Regions from separate parts of the Sporomusa intestinalis genome, predicted to be linked through region 2. Evidence: riboswitches for the same ligand, from Rfam matches in the RefSeq annotation. Region 2 holds a riboswitch; the other holds the start of a gene.
What was found. Region 2 has a riboswitch for molybdenum cofactor ahead of ACZ481_RS16780 (LysR family transcriptional regulator). Riboswitches for the same ligand answer to the same signal wherever they lie in the genome.
Positions count from the first base shown of each region.

Region 1: it holds a riboswitch for molybdenum cofactor, as region 2 does, so the genes downstream of both, ACZ481_RS11880 (glutathione S-transferase family protein) here and ACZ481_RS16780 (LysR family transcriptional regulator) in region 2, are expected to answer to the same signal.

Region 1 covers NZ_AP042390.1:2,529,638-2,545,127, reverse strand. The annotation lists gene ACZ481_RS11895 (ABC transporter substrate-binding protein) at 1-830, opposite strand, end outside; gene ACZ481_RS11890 (ATP-binding cassette domain-containing protein) at 855-1,865, opposite strand; gene ACZ481_RS11885 (GTP-binding protein) at 1,892-2,578, opposite strand; molybdenum cofactor riboswitch at 2,933-3,056, shown strand; gene ACZ481_RS11880 (glutathione S-transferase family protein) at 3,039-4,841, shown strand; gene ACZ481_RS11875 (TOBE domain-containing protein) at 5,165-5,368, shown strand; gene hfq (RNA chaperone Hfq) at 5,597-5,866, opposite strand; gene miaA (tRNA (adenosine(37)-N6)-dimethylallyltransferase MiaA) at 5,910-6,845, opposite strand; gene ACZ481_RS11860 (class I SAM-dependent methyltransferase) at 6,833-7,654, opposite strand; gene mutL (DNA mismatch repair endonuclease MutL) at 7,664-9,499, opposite strand; gene mutS (DNA mismatch repair protein MutS) at 9,496-12,105, opposite strand; gene miaB (tRNA (N6-isopentenyl adenosine(37)-C2)-methylthiotransferase MiaB) at 12,133-13,482, opposite strand; gene ACZ481_RS11840 (hypothetical protein) at 13,525-13,659, opposite strand; gene ACZ481_RS11835 (sulfite exporter TauE/SafE family protein) at 13,690-14,058, opposite strand; partial or broken gene ACZ481_RS11830 (sulfite exporter TauE/SafE family protein) at 14,055-14,570, opposite strand; partial or broken gene ACZ481_RS11825 (DUF3870 domain-containing protein) at 14,476-14,769, opposite strand; gene ACZ481_RS11820 (Asp23/Gls24 family envelope stress response protein) at 14,792-15,490, opposite strand, start outside.
Region 2 covers NZ_AP042390.1:3,541,091-3,556,580, forward strand. The annotation lists gene ACZ481_RS16735 (sensor histidine kinase) at 1-875, opposite strand, end outside; gene ACZ481_RS16740 (uroporphyrinogen decarboxylase family protein) at 1,127-2,233, opposite strand; gene ACZ481_RS16745 (uroporphyrinogen decarboxylase family protein) at 2,470-3,582, opposite strand; gene ACZ481_RS16750 (LysR family transcriptional regulator) at 3,827-4,777, shown strand; gene ACZ481_RS16755 (hypothetical protein) at 5,009-5,737, shown strand; gene ACZ481_RS16760 (TonB-dependent siderophore receptor) at 6,067-8,244, opposite strand; gene ACZ481_RS16765 (helix-turn-helix domain-containing protein) at 8,586-9,569, shown strand; gene atpC (ATP synthase F1 subunit epsilon) at 10,291-10,707, shown strand; gene ACZ481_RS16775 (methyl-accepting chemotaxis protein) at 10,794-11,612, opposite strand; gene ACZ481_RS16780 (LysR family transcriptional regulator) at 11,787-12,773, opposite strand; molybdenum cofactor riboswitch at 12,939-13,056, opposite strand; gene ACZ481_RS16785 (sodium:solute symporter family protein) at 13,629-15,122, opposite strand.

The DNA.
Region 1 (15,490 bases), 1.0 Mb from region 2:
ACCATTTGCGCCGGATGCAGGCCGTATTTTACAGACCGCGCCAGGGCTGCCAACCCGGACTCACCGTATTCCTTATAATAATTCAACTGGACAATATCGCAAAAAATTTCATTATGGCCACGAATAGCTATTTTTTTCTCATACATGGGCTGCAACAAATCACACCAGCTGTTTGGCACAGGCAAATCGCCAAGCCGCTGCTGATCCACCACCATGACCAGCACATTTACCGCAATTACCGTGAAATGTCCTTCTTTGTCCAGCAAGCCGGCTTGCTCCAGCCGGGGATCAATATTCGCATAGCCGATCCGGGCGAACACGCCGTTCCGCACAAAGCGTTCCATAAACAGCGGGTTAAAAAAACTATAACCGGCTGTCAGCAGAATATCAGGCAGTTCGTCGGGGTCTTCAAAGTATTTAATATACTCATCATAATTAACCATATTGGTGGAAAAAGCTTCCGAGCAATAATCCAGCCTGACCTCCCCGGCTTGCCGCAAGCCCTCGATAAAACAGCTTAATTCCGCTTCCAGCGGCACCTTGAGCGGACAGGGCAGCAAAGCAACCAGGTTGAGGCGGCCGGCCTTTGCTGCCCCGGTTGCCAGCCGGCGGTATAAACCGGCCTCGGCAATGTGTTCTTCCAACAGTTTAATAAAGGCTTCCGCGTTAATTGCTTTAGTTTTTAAAGCTGTTTTCAGTTTCAGGACAGGCCCCAGTTGCTGCAATACGTCATCATCGGCAAACTGAGGAAAACCATTACGGATAAACACAGCCCGGGTTGCCGGATAGGTTTCAATCAGTTCACCAATAGTTACATCGCAAAGTTCCAAAACAGATTTCCTCCTCCTGGTTAATTACGTAATTACAGCCGGAATTTCATTAATAAATTCGCCCTGGCGCAATAATTCCCTGATGACAGCCAGCTGACGGTCCATCTGTTCCAGCCGGGCCAGGTTCTTTCTTTCTGCCGGTGTTGTTGCGATAATCTGGCTGATACCCCCGTTTTTTATTACCAGCCGTTTATCTCCCATTAACGCCAGGATCGGATCATGGGTAGCCATAAGCACAATCTTCTCTTTGTCAACAAGCAGCTGCAAGGCTTGCTTACGGTCAATCCCGGCGTTCTCAATCTCGTCAATCAGGATGATCGGCGATGCGCTTAAGTAGGCTGTATCAGCAATCATAAGCGCCCGGGACTGGCCTCCGCTCAGTGAAGTAACAGGTGTGTCCGGCTGAAAAGGTTCACCTGCCAGTCCGTTGGCCTTATCAATGATATGCTGGATAATGTCCCGGTCCTGTTCAACCATTCTGCTCTCGGCATGCATGCCGACAAACTCACAGACTGTCAGATCCATGATGAAATTCATGTTTTGCGACAGCTGCGCCACCAGCTTATGTTCAACCGCAAATCTTCTGGTCAAATCCGGCACTTGTCCATTAAGCAGAATTTGGCGTTTTGTCGGCGTATCCCGCTGCGCTACCCATTCGATATCGGCCAGCAGCCTGCTTTTACCCGAACCGGTTGGACCAACGATACAGATTATTTCACCGGCCCGGATCGTTAAATCAAAGTTTTCCTGGTTACCGTTTTTATCAACGCCACCACAAATGGTTACCGTTTCGATCGCTTTTTCTTTCGTTTTCAATTTTTCCATTTGCACCATAAAGGCGTTAAACTGCGTTTTGAGTTCCTCATAGCCGACTCCCGCATCCTGGAGCTGTTCCTCCGTGAGGTTCGCAAAATACGCTTGCACCGTCTGACCGCCATCCCCTTTTCCCGCCGGCAAAGCCGCAAAGAAATCAAGTGCATGGGGATAATCACGCAATAGCTGCCGCATAGATAAAGCCGCTAACTTGTCCCACATAACCATCCGCCTTTCTGCACATTGCTTTACAACAAATCCATCTTGCGCACATTGCCCATTTGAAAATCCACACCCACGCGCGTTTGCCCCAGACAGTAGGAGCAAACGGCAGCAGGCATAGAAAAGCGCAGGCTGCAACCGCTAAGCGAATCCCATTGGGCTGCCGTTTTAAATAAACGGCTCACCTCCTGTGCGCCCTGACCGGTAATACCGTTAACATAAACAATAGCTGCGCCCGGATTGGCCTGCTTGACGCGGAAGGCAAATACCTCCCGCTCCGCCTGCGAAACAATATCGCCTTTGGTGATTACGACAATATCGGCCAATTTAAGCATAGGGCCAATTTTACGGGGCGTATTGACACCGCTAAGATTATCGATAATACACACGGCCATTACGCCGCGGATATGAGGCGAACAGCGATTGCACAAACCGGCACTTTCGGTTATCAACATATCCAGGTTCAGCTTTTTCCCCCACTCCAGGCAATCCTGGATATTTGTCACAAAAAAATGATCAGGGCATAAGTTGCCCGATAAGCCGGTCCTGACAAGAATATTGTTTTTTTCATATAGTTTCTGATCCTCGGCTGAGAGACAATCAAATTTGATCACACCGGTTTTTACCCCGTCCCCCTGCAAGGCTTTAATAATATTAAGAATCACTGATGTTTTGCCGGCCGAAGGCGGTCCGGCCACTGTGATTAGCTGCATACTAATTCCTATCTCCCATCAACTAAACTAACTGCAAACTATGGCTCCCCGCAAAGGCTTTCTTATTTAAAATGTAACACAAAATCATAAAAATAACCACAATTTAAAGCAATATGTAAATCAATCAGTGTTTGCATTCTTTATTTATTTGCAATATAATATTAACTATAATGAACATAAGCAAATTAGGCATTAGTTTTAATTTTGTTTTTGTTAGCTTATGTTTGCAAAGATTATAAGAACGGGACATTCTGTTTATATTTTATAATAACTCAATTCGGCGGCTAAATCAATTTTGGCCTGCTGCCAACAACTGCCGGATTGGCTAAGCCCGTTGCTTACTGCAATAATGTAAATATATATTGCTCCTTAGCCGATTTGCCTAACCCTTTCATGGCATGGCGCTCGGCCGACCGGTATAGCGGGAAACCGCTATGCTTCCCGTTTTTCTTTGGAAAGGATGCATTATTTTGAGGCGGCGCAATCGGTGCGTCTGTTTTGTGTTCAAAGAAACCGCCGCCGGACAATAATTGCCAGGCCTTCTCCAAGGGAAGATCTGGCAATTATTTTATCGCAAAGGTTGGTGCTGTTTATGGATACCTCAGCTTTCACGCTGACAATTGATGACATCACAGTGGATACACTCCCACTTTTCATTCAGCTTGCAGCCGATACGGCTTCAGCATATAAGGAAGTCGACCTGCTCTATGAGACAGACAAAATCCGTTTCCACAACGCCGCCGCCCGCTCGCCTTATGCTAAACATACCCTGTTTACGACCGGCGGCATCGACCGGCAAATTTATGCCGCCAAATATTCAGGGCTCCTGCTGGCAGCGATAGAAGACGGTCAGAACTCGCCCTTGTTCAAAAAGGTAATTGCGATTATGACCAAGCGCTGGCATGGATTATACTGCCATATCAGGGATTGTGAAACCCTTGATTTAGCCGGGGTAATCAAACCGCATTATTATTCCAAGCCGGTAAAAGACAGCTACAAACACAATCTGCTGACAGGGGCAGCCACTCGCTATATCCGCTCCTTTATCACCTTATACCCTTCCATTGACCTGCCGCTGCAAGCCACTTTGAAGTTTTCCCTGTTTATAGCCTGTGTTGCCGGCCGGCCGGTCACAGTATCGGATCCGGAACTGCTTTCCATCATTCAAACAATTAGCAGTAATTTAGACAATACCCAGGAAATCAATTTATTAAAAAGCAGGCTAAATAAATCAGCAGTCAAAAAGATGGCCCGTTATCTAAAAAATGTGATTTATCAAAAAATATATCATAATTATCTTGATCCCTGGCAGGATGACCGCCTGTTGGAAGGCTTGGCCCATTGTAATGCCTATCTCTCATCAGAAGAGGGTATTTCGCTGTTGTCACCGACCCTGATCGCCCAGATCAAGGAACGGGATGTAGAGCTCCTCTGCCGCCTGTATATTGTGAAAATGGCGGCTGAAACCTTTCGCGCCGGTCAGGTAAAAAAGAGTAAAGAAGAAATGGAATTGGACTGTGCCGAATTCGTCATGTTCGGTTTAAACCTGCTGGACTTTGTAAGAGAATATAAAAAAGCCAAAAAGTATTATTTTGAGCATAATGCCGCTTATCTGCATGCCGAAGTGGCTAATCTAAAAAACCAGCTTAGTGATAACGAGTTGGAAATCCGGCGGCTGAAAGCAGCGTTAGCAGCAAAAAACAAATTGCTTGCGGCCAAAGAAGAAGAAATTAACAACCTGGCGGTCAAACAGGAATTTGTCCTGAATTCAATGGCCAAGGAGCAAAAGCTGGTGAAACCCAGCACTCAGCCGCAGAATGGACGCAGCGGTAAGGTCAGCAGCATCAGGTCTCTACCAGCCGGCAACCTAACAGCAATATCTGATCAGTTGCCGGATTCCGAGGCCGCGGTAAAACTGCTGGCCCCGGTGCAGGCCCTGGTTATTGGCGGCACCGACAGCTGGCAGACAAAATTAAAAGCCAAGCTGCCTCATTTTACCTATCTCGCCGGTGATGATGCCGGTTTTGATGACGCCCTGATTCTTCATGCCGATATTGTTTTTGCCAATGTGCGCTGTAAATTTAGTCATGGCTGCTTTTATAAGTTGATCAAGCTGGTCCGCCAGCAGGGTAAGCAGCTGGTGTTCCTGTCTAAAACAAACATTCCCCTTACCATCCGGCAAATGGCAAATGCTGCCGTCAAGCCGGCTCCTGTCAACAATAGCCCGGAATACAGCGAGATCGACTGGGCAGTCGAATTGTGATTTGCCAAAAATTACAAGTATTTAATGCAATATCTACAGACATAATAAAGAAACTACCAATCAGGGTAGTTTTTTTATTATGAGCCGGCAGCGCCGCTTCTATCATACCAGCCTGCCAAGCCAACTAACATAACCAAATCAGAACTCACATAATTGTTATCATATTACTAGTTTTTCGTCGTATTTAAGAGCTATACTTCGGTATGGTTATATATATTAGTATTTTAGCTAAAAATCGATAAATACTGCGATATTTATTGATTTTCATTATTTAATATGCTATATTGTTGCTAAGTAATTACCAAATAAAGGAGTTGCAGCTTATGAAAATCAGTGGCAGAAACAAACTGGAGGCCACCGTAAAAGAAGTGGTAAAAGGTGCCGTCATGGCGAAAGTTGTCATGGATTATAAAGGCAGTGAACTGGTAGCAGCAATTACGGTCGACTCAGTGGAAGATTTGAATCTGGCTCCGGGGGACAAGGTTACGGCACTGGTTAAAGCCACCGAGATGATGGTGCTTAAATAGGGATGCAGAACGATAAAGAACGATAAAGAAAACACGGCTTGCGCCGAGCCTTTGGCGAAAGCGGAAGCCGATGCTGCCCTTATCCTGGGAAAGTTAACCTTTCTAGCAGGATAAAAAGCGGCTTGCCTTAGGCTGGCTGTTTTTTTTTGCCCTTCAGGCCGCATAAATCCGATTACTAAAAGGAAAAGCACTCCAGGCATGATACCCGGAGTACTGCAAGACATTTTTCTATTTATCAGCTTTATCAGCTTTGGCAGCTTCTTCCTTTTTCTCGTGCAGATTGGCGGACAATGGGCGAAAGGGGGTTACTGTCGAGATGGCGTGCTTATAAACAAGTTGCTGTTTACCGTCGTTTTCAATAATTACGGTGAAATTATCAAAACCCCTTACGGCTCCCCGCAGTTGAAACCCGTTAACCAGATATATAATTACCGGCACGTTTTCTTTTCGTACTTGATTTAAAAAACTGTCTTGCAGATTAATGACTTTATTAGTCAAATGAAACCCCTCCGTATTCATGTTCTACTCACTCACATCTATTTTACCTTAGACCAAACGTTCCTGCAACATGATTGTAAATTGTTTCCAACGTTTTATCGTAATTATTGCGGTCACCTACATCAAACCAGGTTATATACGGCATTTGCCGATAAAAAGTCATCTGCCGTTTGGCAAAATTGCGGGTCGCTTTTTTCACTTTATTGACAGCAAGCGGCAAATCCCCGCCCTCAGCCAGATACTCAACAATTTCTTTGTAGCCAATCCCCTGCATAGCCTGACAGCTGGCCGTGACTCCCTGGCCGAGAAGTCTCCTTACCTCTGCGACCAGCCCTTGCTGCAGCATGCGGTCGACCCGTTGATTAATCCGCTCATATAAGGCGGCGCGCTCCATCGTCAGGCCAATGACAACCGCATCATACAGGAGCTGATTCGGCGCGTTCTTAGCCTGAGAAACCGTCTCGCCACTCAGGGTATGCACCTCCAGCGCCCGGATTACCCGCCGCTGATCATTGGGATGAAGCCTGGCTGCAGTTTCGGGCTGTACCTGTGCCAGCAGGGTATGCAGATACTGATTACCGAATTGCGCTGCCAAACCAAGCAATTTTTGCCTCAGTCCCTCGTCGCTTGGCGCCTGGTTAAAACGATAGCCCTCAAGTAAGGCCCTGACATACAGTCCGGTGCCGCCGGCTAAAATCGGAATAAGTCCGTCATGATTGAGCTCGGTAATTAATGTTTGCGCATAATGCTGAAAATCAACGACATTAAACTCTTCCCAGGGGTCCAGGATATCAATCAGATGGTGGACAACCCCGCTGCGCTCGCTGCTGTCGGGTTTGGCAGCGCCGACATCCAGCCCCCGGTATACAAGCATGGAATCGCCGGAGATGATTTGTGTCTGCAGCCGTTTGGCCAGGTCAATGCTTATTTGCGTTTTTCCCACAGCCGTGGGGCCAATAATAACAATTAAACGCTCCATGGCTGGCCTCCATTGCTGGTCTGTGACCGGCAGTCAATGATCCCGTATTGTACACGGCTGTATTTGCCGCCCACCGTTGTCACTAACCCCAGACGGGCAAACTCGCCACTCCCGGCTGCCTCTTTTACCACTACCTTTTGCCTGGCAACCCGGCAAGCCTGTTGAATGGCCGCCGGCGTAAGCGGGTTTCTATTGGCAAGTGTCCTGATCGGGTTTACATTGGAACTTTTGTAGAGGGGATTGCGAAACATGGGATCAAAGTAAACAATGTCGAAACTGTCATCAGCCAGGGCAGCAAGGTATTGATCATAGGCAGCGTTTTTCACCTGTATCCGGCGTAAAGAATCGGTAATATCAACGTCAGAATCAACGCTAAAGTGCTGCAGGCCGTAGCCGGTTACCAGGGCAATTGCCGGCGAGCTTTCCAGTCCGGTCACCGCCCCGGCCGCCCCGGCCACATAACTGGCAACAATGGCATCTGTCGCCAGGCCTAAGGTACAGTCAAGCACAGACATCCCGGCCCGGAGCCCCATGGCATTCACCATATGGTCATGTTTTCCATTTATTAAGTTTTTTATGCGCAACTCAGCCATACTTATATGAAAAAAGTACTCACCGGCGGCAGTATGGATGACAGGCCCCTTGGCGGCAGCCACAATTACATCACAGTCCCCGTATTTTTCCTTAAGCACGGCCAGGGAATACCGCTCCCGGGGGACAAACGGCACGCCCAGCCGGGCGGCTATATCCCGCGCCAGCTGGACGACAGCGGGTGTCGGCTTTTGCGCTGTTGTGACGATTAAACTCATAGAATCCCCTTATGTCCGTTTAAACATTTTTGCCAGCTCCTCCGGCCCAAATCTCACAATTGTCGGCCGGCCATGGGGGCAGGTGTAGGGCAACTCAGTTGTATACAGTTCGCTGATTAAGGCCTGAATCTGCCGCATAGTAAGCGTATCCCCCGCCTTGATGGCGCTGCGGCAGGCTGCCATCTGCAAATAAGCATGGCGCAGTTCCTGCGCAGTGGGCTGATGCAGTTCGTTTATCAGCTTTAAAATCTGCCGTATTACCGGCTCGGCATCAGCCAGGGGAATATCTACAGGCATCTCGCTTAACCGCATAGTATCCGCGCCGGCCTGTTCCAGCGTAAACCCCAGCTGATAAAAAATCTCCCGGTTCTCGGCTATCATATCACAATCACCGGCGGTAAATTCCAGGAATGGCGTTACTAACAGCTGCTGCGCCGGCACCCGGCCTTTGGACCGGCTCATACGGTCATAAAGTATGCGTTCGTGCGCGGCATGCTGATCAACAATGTACAGGCCGTCCGGCCCCTGGGCTACAATATAGCAGGCCTCAACCTGGCCCAAAGGGTACAGAGGCGAGGCTGCCTGCGGCCTGTCAGCAGCCTCGTCTCTTACGATTAGCTGTTCCTCCTGCTTAATCGCTTGTCTGACCTCGGCCAGGGTGGCACTCTCCTCGTGCCATAAAGCCGGCGCCCATTGCCGGGTGCTGCCGGCCCCGGCGGCCGGCCCCGGTCCGCCTGTCCGGCTGCTGTAACCGGCATATGGCGGCTCGGCCATACCGCCGGTCCCATTTTGCGGGCTAAGGGCCGGGGGCGGGTTAAAGGGAACGGTTGCAGCCGCCTGATTCTGCGCGGCCGGCAGGACCAGACTGGAGGAGACCGCCTTATATAATGCCCTGTATATCTTTTGGTCATCACTGAACTTAACCTCTTTTTTTTGCGGATGCACATTGACATCAATAGCTTCTACCGGGATATGGAGGGCAAGCACAGCCAGCGGATAGCCATTTTTCGGCAATAGGGAAAAATAGGCATTATCCAGTGCTTTGGCCAGCATACGGCTGTTTACCACCCGTTTGTTAACCATAAAGGTTTGCCACTGACGGGTGCTTTTCAGCAGGGCCGGTTTGGCTACATAGCCGGACACAGCAATGCCGTCCTGGCTATAGTCCACCGCAATCAGCTCCGGTACAACCTTGTGCCCGTAAATATCGGCAATCGTATCTGCCAGCCGCCCATTGCCGCCGGTAGACAGAATCAGGCGCTGATTGCTGATCAATTTGAAGGCAATCTGCGGATGCGACAGCGACAGCTTGGTGACTATATCGCTGATATGACCGCTTTCAGCCGCAGGGGATTTCAGGAATTTGCGGCGGGCCGGGGTATTGAAAAATAAATCGGCAACAACCACTGTGGTGCCGGGACCGGCCCCCGCTTCGCGGACATCCACGGGAACGCCCCCATGAATTTCAACATAGCTCGCCAGGGGTTCATCAGGCAAACGGGTTGTCAGGGTAAATTGGGACACGGCCGCAATACTGGGTAATGCCTCGCCGCGAAAGCCCAGGGAATAAATGGCCGTTAAATCCTCAGCTGTGCGGATTTTACTGGTGGCATGACGTTTTACAGCCAGTTGGGCATCCTCATGGCTCATCCCTTTGCCATCATCGGTAACACGGATGAAGCGGGTGCCGCCATCGGTAATTTCAATGTCAATATGCCTGCTGCCGGCGTCAATTGCGTTTTCAACAAGCTCTTTAATCACCGCGGCCGGCCGCTCAACCACTTCACCGGCAGCAATCTTATTGGCCGTATTTTCATCTAATACACGGATTACCTGCTCACTCATATGCTGCCGCTTTCCTCTCTGGCTTTATTTTGTAATTTATACAAGGTATTGAGGGCCTCCAGGGGGGTCAGGGTCATTACATCAAGCGCCAGGATTTCATCGGCAATACCTGAGCCAAACAGGGATATCGCAGCCGCAGGCTGCGCTTTGCCTGCTGCCGGCGGCGCAGGTTCATAAACAGCCCCGCCCTGGCCCTTGGCCTGCTCCAGCTCCTGCAAAACCTGCTGGGCCCGCTCAATAATGCGTTTCGGCAGCCCGGCCAGCTGGGCAACATGAATGCCATAGCTTTTATCCGCCCCGCCCGGTACGATCCGGCGCAAAAAAACAATATCATTGCCCCGCTCTTTAACCGCTACCGAAAAATTTTTAATTACTTTGCTGTATTCGGCCAGCTCGGTAAGCTCATGGTAGTGAGTGGCGAATAATGTTTTCGCCTTCACCCTGTCTTTTATGTATTCGACAACCGCCCTGGCAATGCTCATGCCGTCAAAGGTGCTGGTCCCCCGGCCGATTTCATCCAGGATAATTAAGCTGTTGGCTGTGGCAAATTTAATGATTTGGGCGGCTTCCGTCATTTCGACCATAAAGGTGCTTTGCCCTGTCGCCAGGTCATCACTGGCCCCAACCCGGGTAAAAATCCGGTCAACAGGCCCGATTGACGCTGCCCGCGCCGGAATAAAGCTGCCGGTCTGAGCCATAATGGTCAGCAGGGCTACCTGCCGCATATAGGTTGACTTACCGGCCATGTTGGGACCGGTAATAATCATGATTTCACTGTCGCGGTGGTTTAAACAGGTATCATTAGGTACAAACATCTCACCGGTTAACAGCCGCTCCACCACCGGATGGCGGCCATCTTTAATGATAATCTCCTTTTTCTGATTCAGCTCGGGCCGGGTATAGCCATAGCGGGCGGCAACCTCGCTCAGGGACATAATTACATCCAGCTGGGCAATGTGCCTTGCCGTCTGTTGAATTTCACTGATGCGTTCCTTTATATAGTCCCTGATGCCGGCAAACAACTGGTATTCGATATTTACAATTTTCTCCTGCGCCCCAAGCACTTTCGTCTCAAAGTCTTTTAGTTCCGGCATTATGTAGCGTTCAGCATTAACCAGGGTCTGCTTGCGGATATAATAAGCCGGTACGGCACCGGTATTGGCATGGGTTACTTCAATATAATAGCCAAAAACCTTATTATAGCCGATTTTAAGGGATTTAATCCCTGTCGTTTCCCGCTCCCGCATTTCCAGGTCCTGAATCCATTGCTTACTGTCTCTGGCAATCGTCCTCAACTCATCCAGCTCCAGGTCGTACCCGCTTCTGATAATGCCCCCGTCGCGGACACCAAACGGCGGATTATCGACAATCGCCGCCGCAATCATGTTGGCTACATCCGCATGGCTTCTAATCTCACTGCCGATACCGGTTAACAGGCCGGACTGGCACTGCTGCAAGGCCAGTTTTATGGCCGGCAGCACAGCCAGCGAGGTTCGCAGCGCCGTCAAATCCCGGGCATTGGCACTGCCGACCTCAATCCTGGTCAAAATGCGCTCAAAATCATAGATATCGCTGAGCAGTTCTTTTACTTCATCAAGCACAGCCCGTTTATCAAGCAAATCGCTGATTGCATCCTGGCGTTTAGCGATGGCGACAGGGTTTAGCAGGGGGAACTCCAGCCATTTCCTGAGCAGCCGGCTGCCCATGGCGGTTTTGGTAAAATCCAGAACCGCCAGCAAAGTTCCCTTGCGCCCGCCGTCGCGCATATTGCGGGTAATTTCCAAATTACGCAGGGTGGAGGCATCCAGCAGCAGAAAATCCTGCGTATTGATGGCGGCCAGTTTATTGATATGAGAAAGGTCGCTTTTGAGGGTATAATGCAAATAATACAGCAGATAACCGATGGCGGTCTGCACCGCCGGGCTGGCCGGGAGCGTTCCGCCGTCAAAGTGCTGTCCGGGCAGCGCTGATGCCACGGTAAGGTCGGCGTTAGTCAGGGTGGTCACCGCACAGGCCGGCACTCTTTGGGCCAGAAAACTGCTAATGCCGGCAAGGCCTTCCAGCTTGCCTGCCAGAACTAATTCCGCCGGCAGCAGGCGGTACAACTGGTCGCAAACAAGATTAGCCCGGGAACTGCCGGTAAAAACGGCCCATACAAACTCCCCTGTTGATATATCGGCGGCTGTCAAACATAATTCATCTGCTTCCTCATACAGCAGCGCCAGATAATTATTGGCTTTGTCAGGCAGCGCGGTTTCGGCCAGAACCGTACCGGGGGTAATAATTTTGACAACTTCCCGCCTGACAATGCCTTTGGCCTGTTTGGGATCCTCCACCTGTTCACAAATAGCCACTTTAAAGCCTTTGTTGATTAATTTGGCGATATAGTTGTCAGCGGCATGATAGGGTACACCGCACATGGGGACCCGGGTATTTTGGCCGCCCTCCCGCGAAGTCAGGGTAATCTCCAGTTCGCGGGCCGCTACCTCGGCATCTTCAAAAAACATCTCATAAAAATCGCCTAACCGGAAAAACAAGATCTCATTGCTGTGCCTGCTCTTTACTTCCCGGTATTGCTCTAACATCGGGGTGTAGCTTATAGACATGCTGTAAATTCTCCTCTCCGCTGGAAGTTAAACCAAACAGCCTTTTAAAACCCAGGTTTGAGCGGTGTCAATTTGGACATTGACTAAATCGCCGGGTTTTTCCGCCCCGGCTTTTGCCCACAATACGATCTTATTGGTTCGGGTCCGCCCCATGAGTTTAGTTTCATCGTTTTTGCTGGGGCCTTCGACAAGTACTTCTACGCTGGTGCCGACAAGCTGTTTATTAATCTGGAGGCTAATTTCATTTTGTACCGCCATCAATTGATTAAGCCTGGCTTTTTTCTCCGCTACCGGCACCTGGTCGGGATAGCCGGCGGCCGGGGTCCCCGAACGCTGGGAATAGAGGAAAGTATAGGCGGCATCATACCTGATCGTTTTGATAAAATTCAGGGTCTCTATAACATGTTCTTCACTTTCACCGGGAAATCCTACTATTAAATCAGTTGTCACGCTGGCACCGGGCATCAGCCGGCGGATATGATTGACAAGACGCTGGTAATATTCGGTGGTGTAACCGCGGTTCATCCGTCCCAGGATGTCATTATTACCGGACTGGACAGGCAGGTGGAAATGCTCGCAAATTTTTTTGCTGTTTTTGATTGTTTCAATCACTTTATCATTCATGTCCCGCGGATGGGAGGTCATATAGCGGATCCGGGCGATTGGCTCAACCTGATCCACGGCCTGCAGCAGATCGGCAAAATCAGTAATCGCCGTCCCGCTGTCTTTGCCATAGGAGTTGACATTCTGCCCCAGCAAGGTTACTTCTTTAAAGCCCGCTGCCCCCAGTTGGCGGATCTCAGCCACAATATCCGCCAGGGGCCGGCTCCGTTCACGGCCACGGACATAAGGGACAATGCAATAGGTACAAAAATTATTGCAGCCGTACATAATCGGCACCCAGGCTGATATTTGCCCCTTGCGCACGGTAGGAACATCAGGCGCCAAACGCTCCGCCTGGTCCCATACTGCCAGTACAGGCTCCCGGCTCTGCTCTACCTGGCTAATGACTTCAATAAGCTGATGGGTGTTATGGGTACCCATCACTAAATTTACATGAGGAAATGCAGTGAGTATTTTTTCTTTATCCTTTTGGGCCAGGCAGCCGACAACGCCGATAATGACATTAGGATTGACAAGCTTGTGCCGTTTCATCTCACCAATGCGGCCATGGATTTTCTTTTCGGCGCTTTCGCGGACACAACAGGTATTGATTAAAATTAAGTCTGCCTTGTCCACCTGCTCCGTTTCCTCATAGCCAATTGTTCTTAATTGACCGGCAAGACGTTCCGAGTCATTAATATTCATCTGGCAGCCGTAGGTTTCCGTATAAAAGAGTTTAGGCGCGGCTTTATGTTTGTAATCGTTAGCTTCCATCTGTTTCAGCTCCAATTGCGGTATTGTAAAATTAATTATAGCCTAAATGCCGGACTTGTACAAATTTCTGCCATTAACGCCGGCCATAACCGCCCTGGTATTGCTGCCGCTGTGCCTGGTAACGGCAAAATATAATAGCTGCCCTACAAGAGCAGCTATATATAACGAAGTCTTCATCCTGGGGCTGAACATTTCCGCGCCCGACCACTATTTTTTCCGGGTGCTTACAACCATTTTCAGCCCTGAATAAATAGCGAACACCCCAAAAATTCGTTTAAGCTCATCTGCCGGTACATCCTGGACAAAATTAGCACTGATTAAGGCCCCGGCCACGGCCCCGGCGGCGATGTACGGCACGGCCTGATAATTAATAAGCTGAGCTTTATGAAAATGCCACACACTGACAATAGCTGTGGGAATAATAACAAGCATCGAGATCCCCTGCGCCGTATGCTGGGTTATGCCTAATATAAACACCATCATCGGTACCAGCACCACACCGCCGCCGACCCCCAGCATACCACTGAGTATACCGGCCCCAAGCCCCATAGCAAAAACAACAAGTACCTGAATCATGCCAGCACCATCCTCAGCCCGACCAGCATCAGCAAAATACCAAATAACTGCTTTAAGCGAACGGCTGGTATCTTTTTCATTACCCGGGCACCGATACTGGCGCCGCAAATACTGCCCACGATCAGATTTAGAGCCAGGGGGATATCCATATTGCCATGAAAACCATAAATCAGACTGCTGACCAAACTGGTAGGCACAACGATAGCCATAGATGTTGCCTGCGCTATATGCTGAGTAAGGCCGAAATAGGCTACCAGAATCGGCACAATAAAAATGCCGCCGCCTACGCCCAGCAAACCACTGAGAATGCCCACAAAAAAACCCACACCGGAAAACTTTACCTTCTCAGACATGCCGTCCCCCCTGTCAGTCAATTGCACTGGGGGCCAAACCCTCCTTATAACTGCGGTATTTGTCATAAATGATGCGAATGGCCGTAATAATCGCTTTTTTAGCGCTTCCCTGATAGGTTGTATCCACAATCCGGACCAGATAGTCGGGATTGGCAATTTGCTTGCCCACGAGAATAGACGAAACATGATTCCGCGCCACCGCTGTCGCCAGCGTGCAATCAGCCTGGATAATCTCGCCCGTATCTTCATTAACAAGCAGTACTACACCAATTACTTTATAGATTTCACTGGCTGTAATCCCGGTAGGCAATTTGGCATAACCGGAAAAAAGAATCTGTTTACCCTGAGTTTTTTCCACGCTTTTCCCGCCTTATCTTCAATTATTCAATACTTAGACGTTTAACTGCGATATTCACTTCCCTAACTACCATCCCTGTCATATACTCCACAATTTTTTTGATCCGCTTTTGGGCCTCATGGACAACATTCCAGATCGACTGACCATATTTTATTGTTACATCCAGCGAAATGGAGATGCCTTTTTCCCGGTCATGAGAGTTTTTAATCGTAATCTGACCAGCTTTAGTAATACTGGCGTCACTTGTCGCCACATAATCCACAAGCGCCGCAATGGCGGCATCGGAAATCAGCAGCTTGCCGTAATAACTGAAAGTCGGCCTGACAATTGATTTTTCACCAAGCTTACGTCGTTGCCGGGAGCGGGGCTTTTTAAAAAATATATCGAGCGGGTCAATCAAATAACCGGAAAAATGAGGTTTAAGCTCAATCGTGGGGACCGGAATAATATGTTTGCCTTCTTTTAAACGGCTCTCCCGCGCCTTGGCAATTTCATTTTTGGTGGCAATATCTTCAATCCGGATTATTTTGCTGATCGGCGGCAGATCAAGAACATCCACTATTTTTTCCACCATATTTTCCGATGTGCCCAAAATTAAAATGCGTTCAGGCCTTACCCTGGCAATCGCCGCTTTAACCTCAGCCGCATGATCAGGCTCCATAAAGATAGCACGTTTTACAGCTCTGATCTTACTGGGTTCCTTTTTTGCTGAATGGCCGGC
Region 2 (15,490 bases):
TACATACTCTCCAGTACGGCTTTTAATACTGCATGATTTTGTTGCAGCGTCAGCGATAACATTTCCTTTTGAATAATGATCCCCGCCGAGTGCGACAGGGTCTGCAGAAACTGGCAGTCCGCCTCACTGAGCGGCGAGTTGGCCACCACCAGATGGCCGAAAGTGGCATTGCCTGACCGGATAGGCTGAACATAGTACCTGTGGACATAGTATTTGTGAACATTGGCCTGCCTGCTTCTACCACCGGACTCGTTATCCCCGCCTCTTACCATATCCTCATAAGCTCCCAGCAAAGAAAACACCGGTTTTGTGAGATATAATTTCACGTTTACCCCTGACAACTCGCAAAACTGCCGCACACACCCCCCGATAATATCGGCGCCCCCCGGTGCAGGCGCCGTCGGGGTGATTAACTGATTTAGGATTGCCAGCTCGCGGTTGGTTCGCAGCAAACTCATCGTCCGTTCCTCTACCCGCTGTTCCAGGTCGGTATTTAAATTAATCAGTTCCTGACGGCTTTCCTTGATTTTTTGGGCCATGATAAAAAAATTTCCCGCCATAAAATGAAACTCCTGCGGGGCAAAGCGCGGAAAGCTGACCGGATTGATCTCATCTTCGCTGCTGATGACTGCCTGAATATATTCCAAGAGAATTTTAATCGTACTATTTATCCGTTTCGCCAGAAAATAACCTAACAATAAGGTAAATGCCAAGGTAACAACAACACTCAAAATTACCGACTGCAGCGGAACTGCCTGCGACTGCAAAAGCAGCAGGCTGCTAAGAATGACTACGGGAATTATGGGGATAATGGCAAAAGCAATCCATAAATGCGCTTTTATTGATAAGTTTTTCATCGTAACGGCTTCAGGCATACCGGCCCCTCCTTTGCACACTGCACTCTATTGAGTCATTTCGCCCTAAGGTTACAATATCCTGTAACTGTTAACAAAATAAAAAAATCACAAAATATTTATATACCGGCCGGGGCTGCCAGGAGGGCAGACACCGCCCTTTGCCTCTTGGCCGTCAGCAGCGTAACAGATAAGGTGGTCCAGGCACTATCTGCGGGAGTAAAGAAAAAACCCCGCAATCCGGTAAACCGCGATTACGGGGGATGATTTTTTTATTTACCGGTAGCGGCGGCAATCATGGCTTTGACATTTTCAACCTTGGCATTCGGCGGTATCGAGCAGCCGGAAGAGAGGATAAAGCCGGGTCCCATATCCCGGATTAACTGGGACGAATAATCATATACCTCGTCCGGTGTTCCCAGCGTCAGTTTTGCGGCCGGAACATCCCCTTTAATGCACATGACGTCACCGATGACTTCTTTAACTTTATAAATATCGGTGGCATTGTCGGTCTCAAAAATGCATTTTCCTTTCGGCAGGGTCCGGAAGTATTCCAGATCGCGCGACCAGTTGGAATCGATATGAATGTCTGCGAATGCCCCCTCCTCCAGGATAACATCGATTGTTTCTTTCAGATATTTCCAGGTAAACCGCTGCCATAATTTAGGCGAGAAAAATTCACTGGCCCCGCGGGCAGGAGACATGAAGACAATGGCGGCATTCGTCGCCCGTATTTGCTGCCGCAGCGTTTCGAGGCATTCTTTTTGAATCACATCAAGAACCGCTTCCACCTTATCCGGTATCTTATACAAATCCCGCATAAACTTCGGCATGGAGCGGCCGCCGCCAAGGAGTTCCGGTACGGCCACGCCGATGATGGGCGAATAGATCATGTAGCCGGCATCCTCAAAGTTTTTGACAAACTGCGGCGTTTGCGCCAGATCCTCCATAATCTGCGGCAGCGGATAATGCAGCCTGTTCACCAGATAATCCTGCATAAACGGGCCCCAGCCCTTATTGAGTATCGTATCGTAGTCCTCCACTGTCATGACTTCCTTCTCGTCCAGCTGCCACAGAGCCTCTGCCGGCAGTTCCCGCCCGGGCAGCTTCACATGGGTCATAAACAACAGCGGAAACAGCGGTCCGGCTGCATATGGGGCGTTCATACCGTCAATATCGCCCAGAGCTTTCGCTGAATTCAACATAGTTTGGTTTTGCAGGACAATGCTTGAACAAAAATCGGCCATCTTGACCCCCATATGGTTTGCGCAAAAGGCATCAGCCATGATGATGACCGGTGTTCTGTCCGGTTTTTCCAAAGTGATGGCTTTATGGACCCTGGTCTTACGTTCCAAAAGTAATTCTTGTGGTGTTTTCATGTCAACACTCCTTTGTATATAATGATTAAATATTTATTTTTCATCAGCGGCGCACCGTTAATTCGCAGCCGTAATACGCAGCCTTTCCCCTAGTTGACACTACTGCCCTGAGCAGGCTATGACCAGTTATGGGGGGCAGGTCTATTGCGGAAATCCCGTATATTCAAGTCCCACTGCTTCTGAATCATAGTATTGTTTATGTCTGTCAGCAGTATACGCAACCAGCCATATAATGCCTATTTACCGGTAGCGGCTGCAATCATAGCCTTAACATTTTCAGGCTTGGCGTTAAGCGGAACACAGCAGCCAACTGCCAGGATAAATCCGTCCGGTCCTAAATCGCTAATCAGTTTTCGGCAATACTGATACACTGCCTCCGGTTCTCCCAGGGTCAGCAAAGCGGCCGGAACATCCCCCATTACACACATGTGACCGGCCAGCACCTGTTTTGCTTTATATAAGTCGGTGTTGCTGTCAGAGGATAAAATGCATTTGCCTTTTGGCAGGTCTTTTAAATAATCAATGGCGCGAGTCCAGTTGTTATCCCAGTGCAGCAAGGCGTAGGCGCCTGAGTCAACAACAAGCTGCACCTGCTTTTTAATCAGCGGTAAGGCAAAACGCTCCCACATTTTTGCCGACATATATTCAGGCGCGCTGCGCGTTGCGCCGATGAATACGGCAAAGGGCTTAAATGCAGCAAGCTGTGCTTGCAGCCCTGCCAGCATATCAGCGGCCATAACCGCCAGCACGGCTTCGACCTTATCAGGCATCCGGAACAAATCCTTGGTCAGATTGGCCATTCCCCGCGCACTGGAAAGAACGTCAAACGGGATGACCGATATAACCGGGCTAAAGGGAACAATACCCGCATTGGTATAATTGGCTATAATTTTTTTCCAGTCGGCCGCGATATATTTTTGCAAATCGGGCAGGGCATCGGGGAAATGGGCAGCAAGCACCTGTTGTTGATAGTAATTGAAGCCTTTAGCCAGAATAATATCATAATCGGCAACTGTCATGGGCGAAGTTTCATCAATCTGCCACTGACTATCAGGCGGCAGTTCTCTTCCCGGCAGCTTTACTTTGGCGAAGGTCGCCGCTCCCAAGGCATGAACACACGGGGTTAAGTACTGAATACCATCAATTTCACCCAGTTGGGCGATTGATTGTAGGTGAATCTGACTGCTTACCTCCAAATCCTGCAGATATTCAGCCAAGGGGATGCCCATATGGCGGGCAAAAAAAGAATCGGCGGCAAGAATTACCGGAGTTCTGTCCGGTTTTCCCAGCGTAATCGCTGTTGTTAGCCTGTTGGTGTGCATACTTAGTAATTGTGCATTACCTTCCATACATCCTCCTAATGAATAATATCTTAACAGGCAATCTGCTTCTTCAATACAAATGTACGGTCCCGCACATTGCTTAATTTTTATGTTAGAATATTTTGTAAGCGCCGTCAAATTCTCATAATTCCGACTACTATTCCTAATCAGCATAATAAACAGGTTTAGCCATCTATCGTTTTGTTGGCAGTTATATTATGATATATATATATCTATATATCATAATTCGGGCAGGCAGGAGGAATCTGTCATGGACATTCGGAATTTGCAGTCCTTTATAACGGTTGCGCAATGCCTCAGCTTTACAGAGGCTGCTAAACGGATCTACATTGGCCAGTCAGCCCTAAGCAAACAAATTGCCGACCTTGAATCAGAATTGGGCGTTGAGCTATTTATTCGCCATCATAGATCATTGGCATTGACACCTGCAGGCAAGACGCTGCTAAAAGAAGGCAATGGCCTAATGGCCAAAATTACCGATATAGTGGAAAAAACCCGGCAGGCCCAGCGGGGAATCCGCGGCAGTTTGAAAATTGGCTGTTTTGGATTCGAGAATGCCTTTCTCCCCTATTCCCTCAAAAAGTTCCGTGCTCTCTACCCGCAAATCAGTGTTGATATCCGTGTCTTAACCCTAAGAATGATCGAAAACGCTATCGAGGCGGGAGAATTAGACCTTGGCTTTACCTTAATCATGGGCAGTGAATTAAAGGCTAACCGGTTCTCCCGGCGTTTAATTCACCGAACCCCCCTGTGCTTTTTGCTGCCTGGCGACCACCCCTATGCCGGCACCGCTTCATTAGATATCTCGGCTTTAGCGGCGGATTCTTTTATTGTCCTGTCTGAGTCCGAAACACCGGATGGCTTTAACTGGTTTATGAATCTATGCGCCGACAGGGGGTTTACCCCCAGCATTGCCAGTAAAACCACGCGTATGGAAAGTGTATACTGGTATGTGGAGGCAGGAGTGGGTATTTCTTTTATGCCGAAAGATCCCTCGCTGGTCAGGCACGTGCCTGCCAATATTTCTTTAGTCAGCATGCAGGGAAAAGAGGCCTATTGCAACATTATGGCGACCTGGAAAAAGGAGCATACGAACCCGGCCGTTCCCCTCTTCCTCAAAGTCCTCAATCAATTCAGCCAGGATACCCAGCCTGATCCCCCAAAATACCTTCTGACACCAGCGGCAGGGGCGCGGAATTAAATAGCGAAGGCCCAGCCCGCTGCATTCTCCCCGCCCCTTTACTTATATAATACAATTATTGTAATATATACATAGAAAGGATGGTGCATTCCTATAGCCAGACATGCAGAAACGTCTGACGAAAAAGTTACCGTTAGTGCCAGGGTCAACGGAGCCGCAGTCAGTATTTTAAAGCGTTATGATATTCCAATTTCTGATGTAATCGAAGCCGGCCTCATCTATTTTTTATGTTTGGATGATATCGACAAAGTTGCCCATTACTTAAAAAACAATTCCGATGTCGTTGACAGGTCTGATTTTAAAATTCCCCATACCGCCTGGACGGAGTGCATACGGCATGTACTTGATTTGAGCGCTGCCGCCGACGTCAAGGAAGAAGTAAAATCTTTCAAGTCGGCAGCGAAATGGCTGCCTGACAAAGGAGCGGCCCGGATTAATCAACTGAGCCTGCGCAAACTAACGACGTCAGAAATAATAAAAAAAGCCGACGACCTTATCCGGACAGGTAATATTCAGGAAGCACTCCTTTATTACGATTATGCGGTCATGGTCCTAAAAAATGCCGCAAACTCTCGGCAGATCGGGAAACTGCTGCTAATTATTGGTGACGCTTATTGTAAAATGGGCAACTTTTCCCTCGCTTTAAGTGCCTATGAGGGGGCGGAAGTATATTTTGCCAAAGACAATAATGAAAATGATAAGGCAGAACTGGCTTATTCCCGCGGCGTTTGTTTCCAGCTGTGGGGCAAACACAAAGAAGGCTACGACTATTTACTCACGGCCCATGAACTTTTTACTACGGTGCGCAACTTTGATAAAGCCCACAAAACACTGTCCCGCATGTCGCTCAGCCTTAGCTTTTTAGACCCCGAGGATGCGATTAAAGCCTGCAATGATGCTATAGATTTTTTTGAACAGCAAAAGGCCATTTTTCAGGATAAACTGGTTAAAAAATTATAAAAGGGGCCGTGTTGAAACGTAAGAGTCTCCACACGGCTCTTTTTTAGATCAATGGCTCGGCTGATTACACCAATAATATGGTTAGCAGGTATCAGGGTCTCCAAGTCCATCGGTAGCATCAATGGCTTCTGGTTGTAGTCTTTAAACGCTACTTTATCATGCACTTTTTGCCCTTTTCGATACATCTTTCTACACCCGCCACGCTTACTATTTCTTATCTTTATTTTCCCATTATTTCCTTGTCCGCATGAAAAAGCCGCTAAAGCTCATTGCTTGAGCGGCTTTTTCGGCCAGTTTTCACTTGGCCCTCTTACTCTGTTATGAACTGCCTACCAGCGATGAGTAGCTGTCAGGAGGACTGTCCGGTCTTCACCTGCATAGCTGTAAGTACTTTCATATTGCTTATTAAATACATTGCGGATATTAAGGGCGTAATGCCAGTCAGCGACATCATAGCAAAGTTGCGCGTCAGTCAGTAAGACATCGCCAAGCTTTACGGTATTATCATAATTATAGCGGGAACCAATATAGCGAAGACCTGCACCAAAGCCCAATCCTTTTGCTGTTTTGCCTGGTAGGGAAGTGTCAAGCCACAGGGTGGCATTGTGCCGCGATACGCTTTGGGGTCGAAGACCAATATCGCTTGCAGTGCTGCTTTTTGTTGTTTTGGCGTCAAGCAAGGTATAAGAAGCTGTAAGATTAAGACCTTTAAAAGCAGCCATGTTGGCTTCCAGCTCCAGACCTTTGGATTTGACTTCGCCTACCTGTACCTCATACCATTCGGTGGATGTGTTGAGCGGGTCAGGCGTCAATACATTTTGTTTGCGCAGGTCAAAAAGGGAAGCGGTAAAGCGGGCGTTCCTGTGTTTCGGTTCATATTGTATACCCAGTTCGTACTGCCGGCTGGAAGACGGATCAAAGTTCTTGCCGTATCGGTCCTGTCCCTCCACTGGTTCAAAGGCTTCTGTGTAGCTGAGATAAGGTGATAATCCGTGTCCGGCATGATAGACCAATCCTGCTCGTCCGGAAAATTGATTCGCCTTGTGCCGGATTCTTTCCCCGGTCTGGGGATTCATGGCATTTCGGTCGTAGTGATCCTGCCGTCCGCCTAACAAGGTTGTCCATTTATCGCCAAGCTTAAGCTGGTCTTGGGCATAAAAACCAGTCTGTTTAATGGTAGCTTGATAGTTTAAAGCGGTTTCGGGAAAAGTTAAGGGAAGACTATTGTATTGTAAATTGTCCAGATCAAGGGAGGCATCAGTATCGGCATAGCCATAACGCTGTTTCAGATTACCTTTTCGGTAATCAACGCCAATGACGGTATGATGGCTTACGATACCGCTTTGCCATTTTGCTTCCCCATAAGTATCCATAGTATAGGAATCGGCTGTATAATCATACACTTCCAAGGGTCCTAGTGCAACGGTATGGCCATCATTCTGCAGCGTTGCCCAGTTCATGTTATAAACGGTTCCCACATGACCGTACCGGAATTTGTTGTGCAGTGTCCATGTGTCATTCACTTTGTGATCCAGGAGATAGCCATAATAATACTGCTTGCGGGTATAGCCGCCCCAGCCTGGTATGCCTAAATATATTTTATCGGAAATCCCGTAAAGGCTATCGCCGGGATGGTAAACATATCGGTCATCACTGCCGTCAAGTGCATCTTTTAAATAATGAGCCTGGAAAGTAATGTTAGTATCATCGCTGATTTTCCAAGCCAGAGACGGAGCAATAAAATTGCGCTGGGAATTGCTGTAGGCGGCAGCAAAGTCACGGTCGCGGCTTAAAGCCGTCAGGCGGAAAGTCAGATTCTCCTGTCCGCCGGCCTGTCCGCCAAGATCAAGGGCTGCACTTCGATAATGGTCGGTACCTCCTTGAATCCGGACTTCTCGCAGCGCTTCGGCAGTCGGTTGTTTGCTGACCCAATTAAATAGACCACCGGGTGAGCTGCCGCCGTAGAGTGTGGAGGCTGGGCCGCGCAGGATCTCCAGACTCTCCATGCCATACGGTTCAAAATCCCATAAAGCATAGCTGTTGGTGGATAAGCGCAGACCGTCAACGCCGGTGCCTTCATAGCCGACACTGAAGCCCCGTACTAGGCTCCAGTTCCAGCGGGTATCGTTGCCCCAGGGGCTGGCGGTGATGCCGGCGCTATAGGACAAAGCCTGAGCCAGGTCAGTGACGCCGCGGGCGTCCATCTGCTCTCTTGTTATAATACTGATGGATTGTGGCGTGTCGCTAAGCGCCGCTTCCAGCTTCGTTCCAATGGTGCTGTATTTGGCTATCCGCTCGGTGCCTGTTGTAATTTTATTAGCAATGACCTCAACTCCGTCCAGTGAAAATTCACTTTGTTCTTTGGTTGAGGTCATTGGATTTTGCTCGCTGGCGATCTGATCAGTGGCTGCTTCTGATGCCGCAGAGACCATTGGCATCTGCCAAAACAGGATGTTGCCAAGCAGGGCATAGAGCAAGTTCTTTTTAGTATGGGAAAGTTTTTTCATGATATCGCTCCCTTGTTCTATACACAGAGTGGCCATCTCTGTTTAAAAATAGTAACGCGTGACTTGTTGCCAATTATAGCAAGGACTTTTTATTTGCGTCAAGGCACTAGCAACAAGGAGTTTCTGAGCTTGCTTCAGCAGTCAATCCTTCAGAAAGCGAGAACGTTTATCATTTATACGTTTGTAACGTTACAATAATTGCGATAAAAACCAATAGTATTATGTTAGTTTCAAACAGCAGATTTGTGCCCAGGTTATTTTTTTTTGCTAAAGCATATGCTATCATAAACAAAAAAGCTGATCCAAGCGCAGTTTATAAAATGGGCTAAAGGATGGTGACGATGGGGACAAATGAGTATCTGTTGGGGAATGGTGAACTGGCGGAACAATTAGGCTGCAAGAAATCAGAGTATGGTAACAGTATCTTATATAAGCTGCCGCCGGCAAATGGTAATAGCTGGATCATTGATATTCATCCGGCCCCGGGATTATTTGTCACCAATGCTTTTTTTCAGCTGCTGGAACCGGTCACAAGAACCTATGCTATTACGCAAACCGGGCTATGGCTTTGCTCGTGGGACAGCGGTGATGCTACGATTATTGAGATAGGTAAAAAGGCCAGAAAATTGTGTCAGGGAATCCATTTAGTGGTAAATAGAGGCCAGATGATAAAAGTAATTTTCAGTGCTGCTGAGCCTATTTGGTATACCAGTGTGCTGCTATTTGATGATTTTTTGACAGGGTATCTAAAAGGCAGGCCTTTGGAAGAAGGATTTACTTCAGCCGCTGCAACCGCCTGGAAAAATCCGCAGTATAATACCCCGGACTTAGTGATGGTATTTGAGCAGATAAAATATGCCATTAGAGACGCAACGGTACCCATGCTGTACTACGAAGGCAAAATCGGTGAAATTCTGGCACTCATTATGCGTAATATCCAGCATGAGGCTTACTACAAGACCCATTTTAAGAAGCATCGCCCCGAACATTTAACCTATCAAAATTTGCAATACATCTTGCGGGTTAAGTCTGCATTGGACAAGGATATTTTAAATCCGCCAACAATAGAAGCACTTACCGCCATTGCTGAAATGGGGGCAACCAAACTGCGCCAATGTTTTAAGATATTATACAAAATGACCATTGCTCAATATGTGCGACAAGAGCAAATGAATTATGCCTTGCGCTTATTGTCTCATGACAACATGAGCATTTGTAATATTGCGGGTATCGTGGGGTATGATAGTGCCAGCCAGTTTACTGTTGCCTTTAAAAAAGTGCATGGTTTCGCACCTAGCGAAATTAGAAAATCCTTTCGGATATAAGGGGATGAATTCAGAAAAAGGGGCCGTGTTGAAACGTAAGAGTTTCCACACGGCTCCTTTCTTTTGCCCACCAGCCAGAAACCTGCTAAAAAAAGGAGGCTGTCAATAGTAACAGCCTCACGATGCGTTCAAAGACAAACGAAGGTGGGTACGCCTGCCTCAGCATTCCTCAACTAATGAAGAACCAGCTTACGCCAAAACTATATAATGCTCTGAAAGAAAGTTTTTCACCTTCCAGGAGAGCCAAATAACGTTTTTCTGGCCAGGCTCACGCAGTTTCCTCGCTCTGCCGGCGAAAATGATAGGAGAAGTAAATCCGGAACAACAGGCCGCTGCCAACTTGCTAATAACATCATCAGACTGGCCCGGGTAAAAAGCGAAATAAAATCTCCCAATTATGTATTACAAAAAGTAAATTTATATAATACAAATATAGCCTTCTATTATTTTTTTGTCAAGACATATTTTCCCTGCCGCCAAACCTTCTGCATTTAGAAACAGCGCCAAAGCTTAACAGGGTTATTGCCGCTTCTATAGCCAATCGCTATATGATCTGTGTCAAGATAAAAATGCCATTTTCTATTGACAATCGTTTGCCCGGTTCTGTAAAATAATATTATATATAGATGTATATACATCATGGTAGTTTTTGCAATAAATAATATATTTTCTTGTCAGTTCACTTGTAAAACGCAAGGTTAAAGATAGGAGAAAATAATAGATGGCTGCCAAAATACGGTTGGATATTGTTACTCCTGACCGCATGGTCTATTCTAAAAATGTCAGTAAGATTATTGTCGCAACGCCGGCAGGCGATTTGACCATTCTTCCCGGCCATTCCCTGGGGGTTGCCAGCCTCGAAATCAGTTCCCTCAGAATTATCAGGGACAAAAGTGAGCAGCAGCTGTTGATCGGCGGCGGCTTCCTGGAAGTACGCAAGAATAAACTCATGGTCTTAGCCACTTATGTGGAAACCCAGGCGGAAATTGACAGCAAACGCGCTAAAGCAGCCAGAACCCAAAAAGAATTGAAGTTACACGGCGGTATTGCGCTTACCCGCCGGGCCCGCATCCGCACCTATCATGCAGCTCCGCGCGTTACGTCTTCCCGGACGCAAGAACAGCAAAATAAAAAATAATTTTCAGCCGACATTTACGCAGTTACCTTTCCCTGCTATTAAACCGGGGAGAGGTGGCTGCTCTTTTTGCCCATTAGCACTGTCCTTCAAACACGAAATGCAAGCTCCTGTACTCTTGCAGCCAGGCCGGTCAGTCCTTCAATAGCTTTACTTATCTCATAGCTGGCAGCTTTCTGCTGTGCACTGATTTTATCAACCTCGTCTATTTCTTTTTCAATCTGTGTTATTTCCCCGCGCATGCTTGCTAAAATTTCCTTGATCTCCTTAACAGATACCTGGCTGTTAACAGACAACTTCCGAATCTCCTGCGCCACCACCGAGAATCCCCGCCCTTGCTCTCCCGCTCTCGCCGCTTCAATGCTCGCATTTAGCCCCAGTAAATTTGTATTTGCTGCTATGTCCCGAATGAACATAAGGATAGCGTCCGACTTGCCAATATGTTGCACCATAGATTGACCTGTGGTCCCGAGCAGTTCTAATCTCCTGTTAAGTAAGGCCGCATTAGCTGCCAGTTCCTGGCTGGATGCCGCCACCTGCTCAGACGCTGCGGCGATGGTTTGCGCAACATCATGCAGAATCTCCTGCGTTTCTAAACTGCACGCCAGGCCAATTGCACCGACAATTTCACGGTCTTCATTAATGACAGGCGCACTAATACTCCGGAACGGAAAGCCCCACACGTCTTTTGCCACCACAATATCCTGCGTAATTCTACTGCTTATGGCTTCCCACATACCATCGCCTTTGTTCACAGCTTTACCGACCGGAGACTCATGCTGCATCTTTCTGCCTGGACTATAGTATAAAAAGGTGTTTCTGTCAGATATAACGGCCATGGCGTCAAACGGCAGCACCGTTTGCATGATAGGTATGCATAAAATGAGTGATTCTAGTGTTTTATCCATAATCGATACTTCCCCCTTTTGCTCTACTTCCTCTTTCTTATGCCTCTATTTATAAGCAATAAACGTGCCAAAGCAATATTGGCCGGCGCCGGCAGAGCAAAATACGGAAAAACGAAGAGCATCCCCTATAGCAGGATGCTCTTTAGTATTGGCTGCTTGTAGCTAACGATCTCGTTACAGGCCTGATGACAAACAACGATTAACTGCCTGCTTGCCATAACAATTATATCGTTGCAGATCGTGGGAGCTGTTCATTTCTTTTCCACCTGTTAGGGCTGCATTGGAACCGGAAAAACCCTTAACAAAAAACGGAATTGCCGGATTTGAATGCTTGCGATTCCAAGCAATCATTACATCAAAGAAGCGTTGCGGATAAGTAAGTTCAATAACGCAAATTTCAGGGCCGGCGACTTCACGGACAGGTCCGGGAACTACCATCACTCCCAAACCGGCTTCAACCATAAACAACAATGAAGCTAAGTCCTGACTGTGGTTAGCTACATGGGGAGTAAAGCCGCTTTCGCCACATATTCGATAAGTTAAATCATGCAGCAGGCAATCTGCTTGCTGATTGAACATGACGAACGGTTCATTAGCAAGCTCTGCTATATCAATTTTCTCCTGTTTGGCCAATGAGTGCTGGCGGTTAACGGCTACGCAGAATACATCGCTTAACAACCGCTGACCAACAAGATCAGGAAAACTATGTAATTGATACGACAGGGTAAAGCCAACATCTAATGCGCCCCGCATCAGTGCTTCATTCATCTTTAGCCAATTGTATTGATACAGTGTAATATGAATATCAGCGTATTTTTGATGAAAGCCTCTGATTGCTTGGGGCAGTATCGCTTTCTCAATGCCGCCCAAAAAACCTATTTTCAAAAATCCGGAAATTCCTTTAACAGCTTGCTCCATCTTACTTGCTATTTCATTAGACACAGCCAGCAGAGCATACGCCTCTTCTAATAAGACTTTTCCCGCCCAGGTTAGCTCCAGCGGGCGTTTATTCCGGATTATCAGTTGTACGTTCAGTTTCTTTTCCAATTCTGAAATTTGCTGGCTTATGGCCGATTGCGTAACACCGGCCTGCGCAGCAGCATCGGTAAAATTCAAGCATTCTGCCACCGAAATAAAGTACTTCAATTTTTGAATATCCATCCTTTTGCCCTCACCCGCCTCTCCTGCGCACCATGTTTTGCTAAGACAAGAGAAGAGATACACTTTCTGATAATGAAAAAAATAAACCAAGCCTTCTATGTTTAGAAAGGACTTGGCAATAATTTAAGTCAACATAGGCAGCCCAAACCAGACGCGTAAGCTGCGCTGACCTTTTCTTGCACTCCTTTCCAATAGGGAAGCATAGCAGTTTCCCACTATACCGATCGGCCGGCTACCATGCCAAAACGGGTTAGGTAGATCGGCTAAGGAGTAGTAGCTAATTCAATTTTTCGCAGCATGATGCGGCCATGACAAAACAAGGCAACCTCTGATTACAACTATCTTAATACATCTGCCAAGCACTGTCAATCACTATTGCTAACATAATCAAACATAAACGATTTAGTGGTTAAAGTTAATTAGGCATCAGTACATTTGCGTTTTATTGTTGCCGCTAAATCAAAGGACCCGGAAGTTGTCTGCGCTGCCTGCCGGAAGTATACGGCATAACCAGCGGGAGTGAAAAAAAAACGTCCCTGGTGCTGCTGTACCGCAGTAGCACCAGGGGCGTCCGCCCCTAGACTTTCCAGCCGGAGAGGGATGGAGCTTACATTATTTTTTTTGGTTTTGTCTCATTTGCCCCACCGTGCAGATAAGACCGAGAATCAGCATTAAGCCGCAAAGATAGGAAGCAACACCAAGGTCGACACTCATTTCCCTTCCCCCTTTTTACCATTTTTTCCCCGGATTGGCGAACCGCCAGGCGCCATAAAGGATAAAAGCGATTATCAGCGTTAATATTAGCTCTTGCATAAATAATTGTACAACCCACATATTTCTTTCCTCCCAATGCAGTTATTTCAGGTTAGGATGATCTGCGGCAGCATAAGCAACAGCCGCGGTATTGGTCCGGCGAAGCATCCCGGGTTCGCCGGGAAGAGCGGCAAACAAGATAACGCCTAACACAATGGAGCATAAAGTCACAGGGTACATATTCAAGGCCCATGGACCGGATGCCCAGGCCGGGGTGGCAAAGGTCCACCAAAAGTTTACAATATAGGTAACAATAACGGTTATCCAGGCAGCGGGCTTACTGGTCTTCCAAATTAGGCCAAACAGAAAGATCAGGAACAGCGGGATGCCAAAAGAAAAGGCCCACAGGAAAACAGGAAATAAAATAGGGGCAATCATGGCGGGAACAGCTGCCAGCAGGCCACACAGCAGAATCATCGGCCGCATCAGCTTAAGCCTGGTGCTGTCAGACATTGCCGGGTTACAAGCACCTTTGAGAATATCGTTAACAAATACGGTTGCGTTCCCCATAATAATAGCACTGCCTGTCGACAATACAGATGTCAGTAAGCTAACCATTAGCAAGGCATAAACCCACTGCGGCATCGTTTTCAGGGCGACTTCCATGACTATCAGCTTAGGGCCTATAGCAGCAAACGCCGGAATGGCCATACCGCACAGCGCTATAACAACCCACGGAAAACAAGTAAGAACATTAGTCAAGCTGCAAATCCAGAAGCCTTTCCGGCAGTCTTCATCTGTTCTTGCCGATAAGAGCGGTATATACATCCCCTGAGCAACGCCACCTGCACAGATATGCAATACAGCTACCGGTATTATGACCTGAAATAATGTTTCCGGTGAGAAATTAAATAAATCAAATTTCCATAATTGATCGACTTGCGCATAGGTGGCGAGTATACCTTCCCAGCCGCCAACATTAGCAGCAAGCCACGTTCCCAGGAAAAACAAGGCAAGATAGGAGCCGACCGTCATTACTATGACGTTGATCGTACTTATCCATACCAATTCCAATACCCCGCCAAAGATAATGTACCCAATCATTAACAGAAAAGCCAGGATAATACACCAGGGCTGATACGGGAGTACTCCGGCACATAAACCGTAAATAGCGCCGGCTGTAGCCAGCGTTTCAGCCATAGCAATCGCGGTCCAGGTACTAATCTGTATACTGCAATGTAAAAAACGCATCTTGTGCCCATAGAGAAGTCCCATAGCCTCAGGAATTGTTTCCACTTTTAAGTTGCGCACCCACGGTCCGGTCCAGAACATCATAATCGGGATAAAGGCGCCGCCGACAATGATCGGCCACCAAAGTACTGCCGCTCCCATTACCGAGGACGACTCCCATAATGACATGGTATGTCCGGAGCCATGCGGGATAAGCGCTAAAGCTAAAGTAACCAACCCCCAGGTTAGCGACTGTCCCCCCATTGAAAAATCAACCATGTTCTTGATGCGGCTATGGAGAAAATAATTCGCCAAGCCGATTAAAATGACAAAATACAAAATAGCAATGATTAACGGTCCCCACATAGTAACAACCTCCTCCTTTTTGGCAATATATTACCTGCATATTCATCATTATTTTTTTATTTATCCCCTCCCCACGCCAGCACCGGCCAGTCATACTGCTCTCCCTGCCTGGCGCCTTCCCTCCGGCCTTAAAATTGCTGTTTAAAATATGCGAATATTCATTTTTTATTGCAATTCATGTGCCAAGCTAAAAATCCCGTTTTAGCAGTAATTTTCTTACATTCTGCAATCTATCGATGATTTTTTTCATCGCAAATATATAAGTTGATTTAATTTTTCCATAAACATTACTAATATTAGGCGAAATATTCTGATGCTGTTATTCATCATACGATGCCTTCTGCCATCTGTTGTGGCTTCTGATTTCT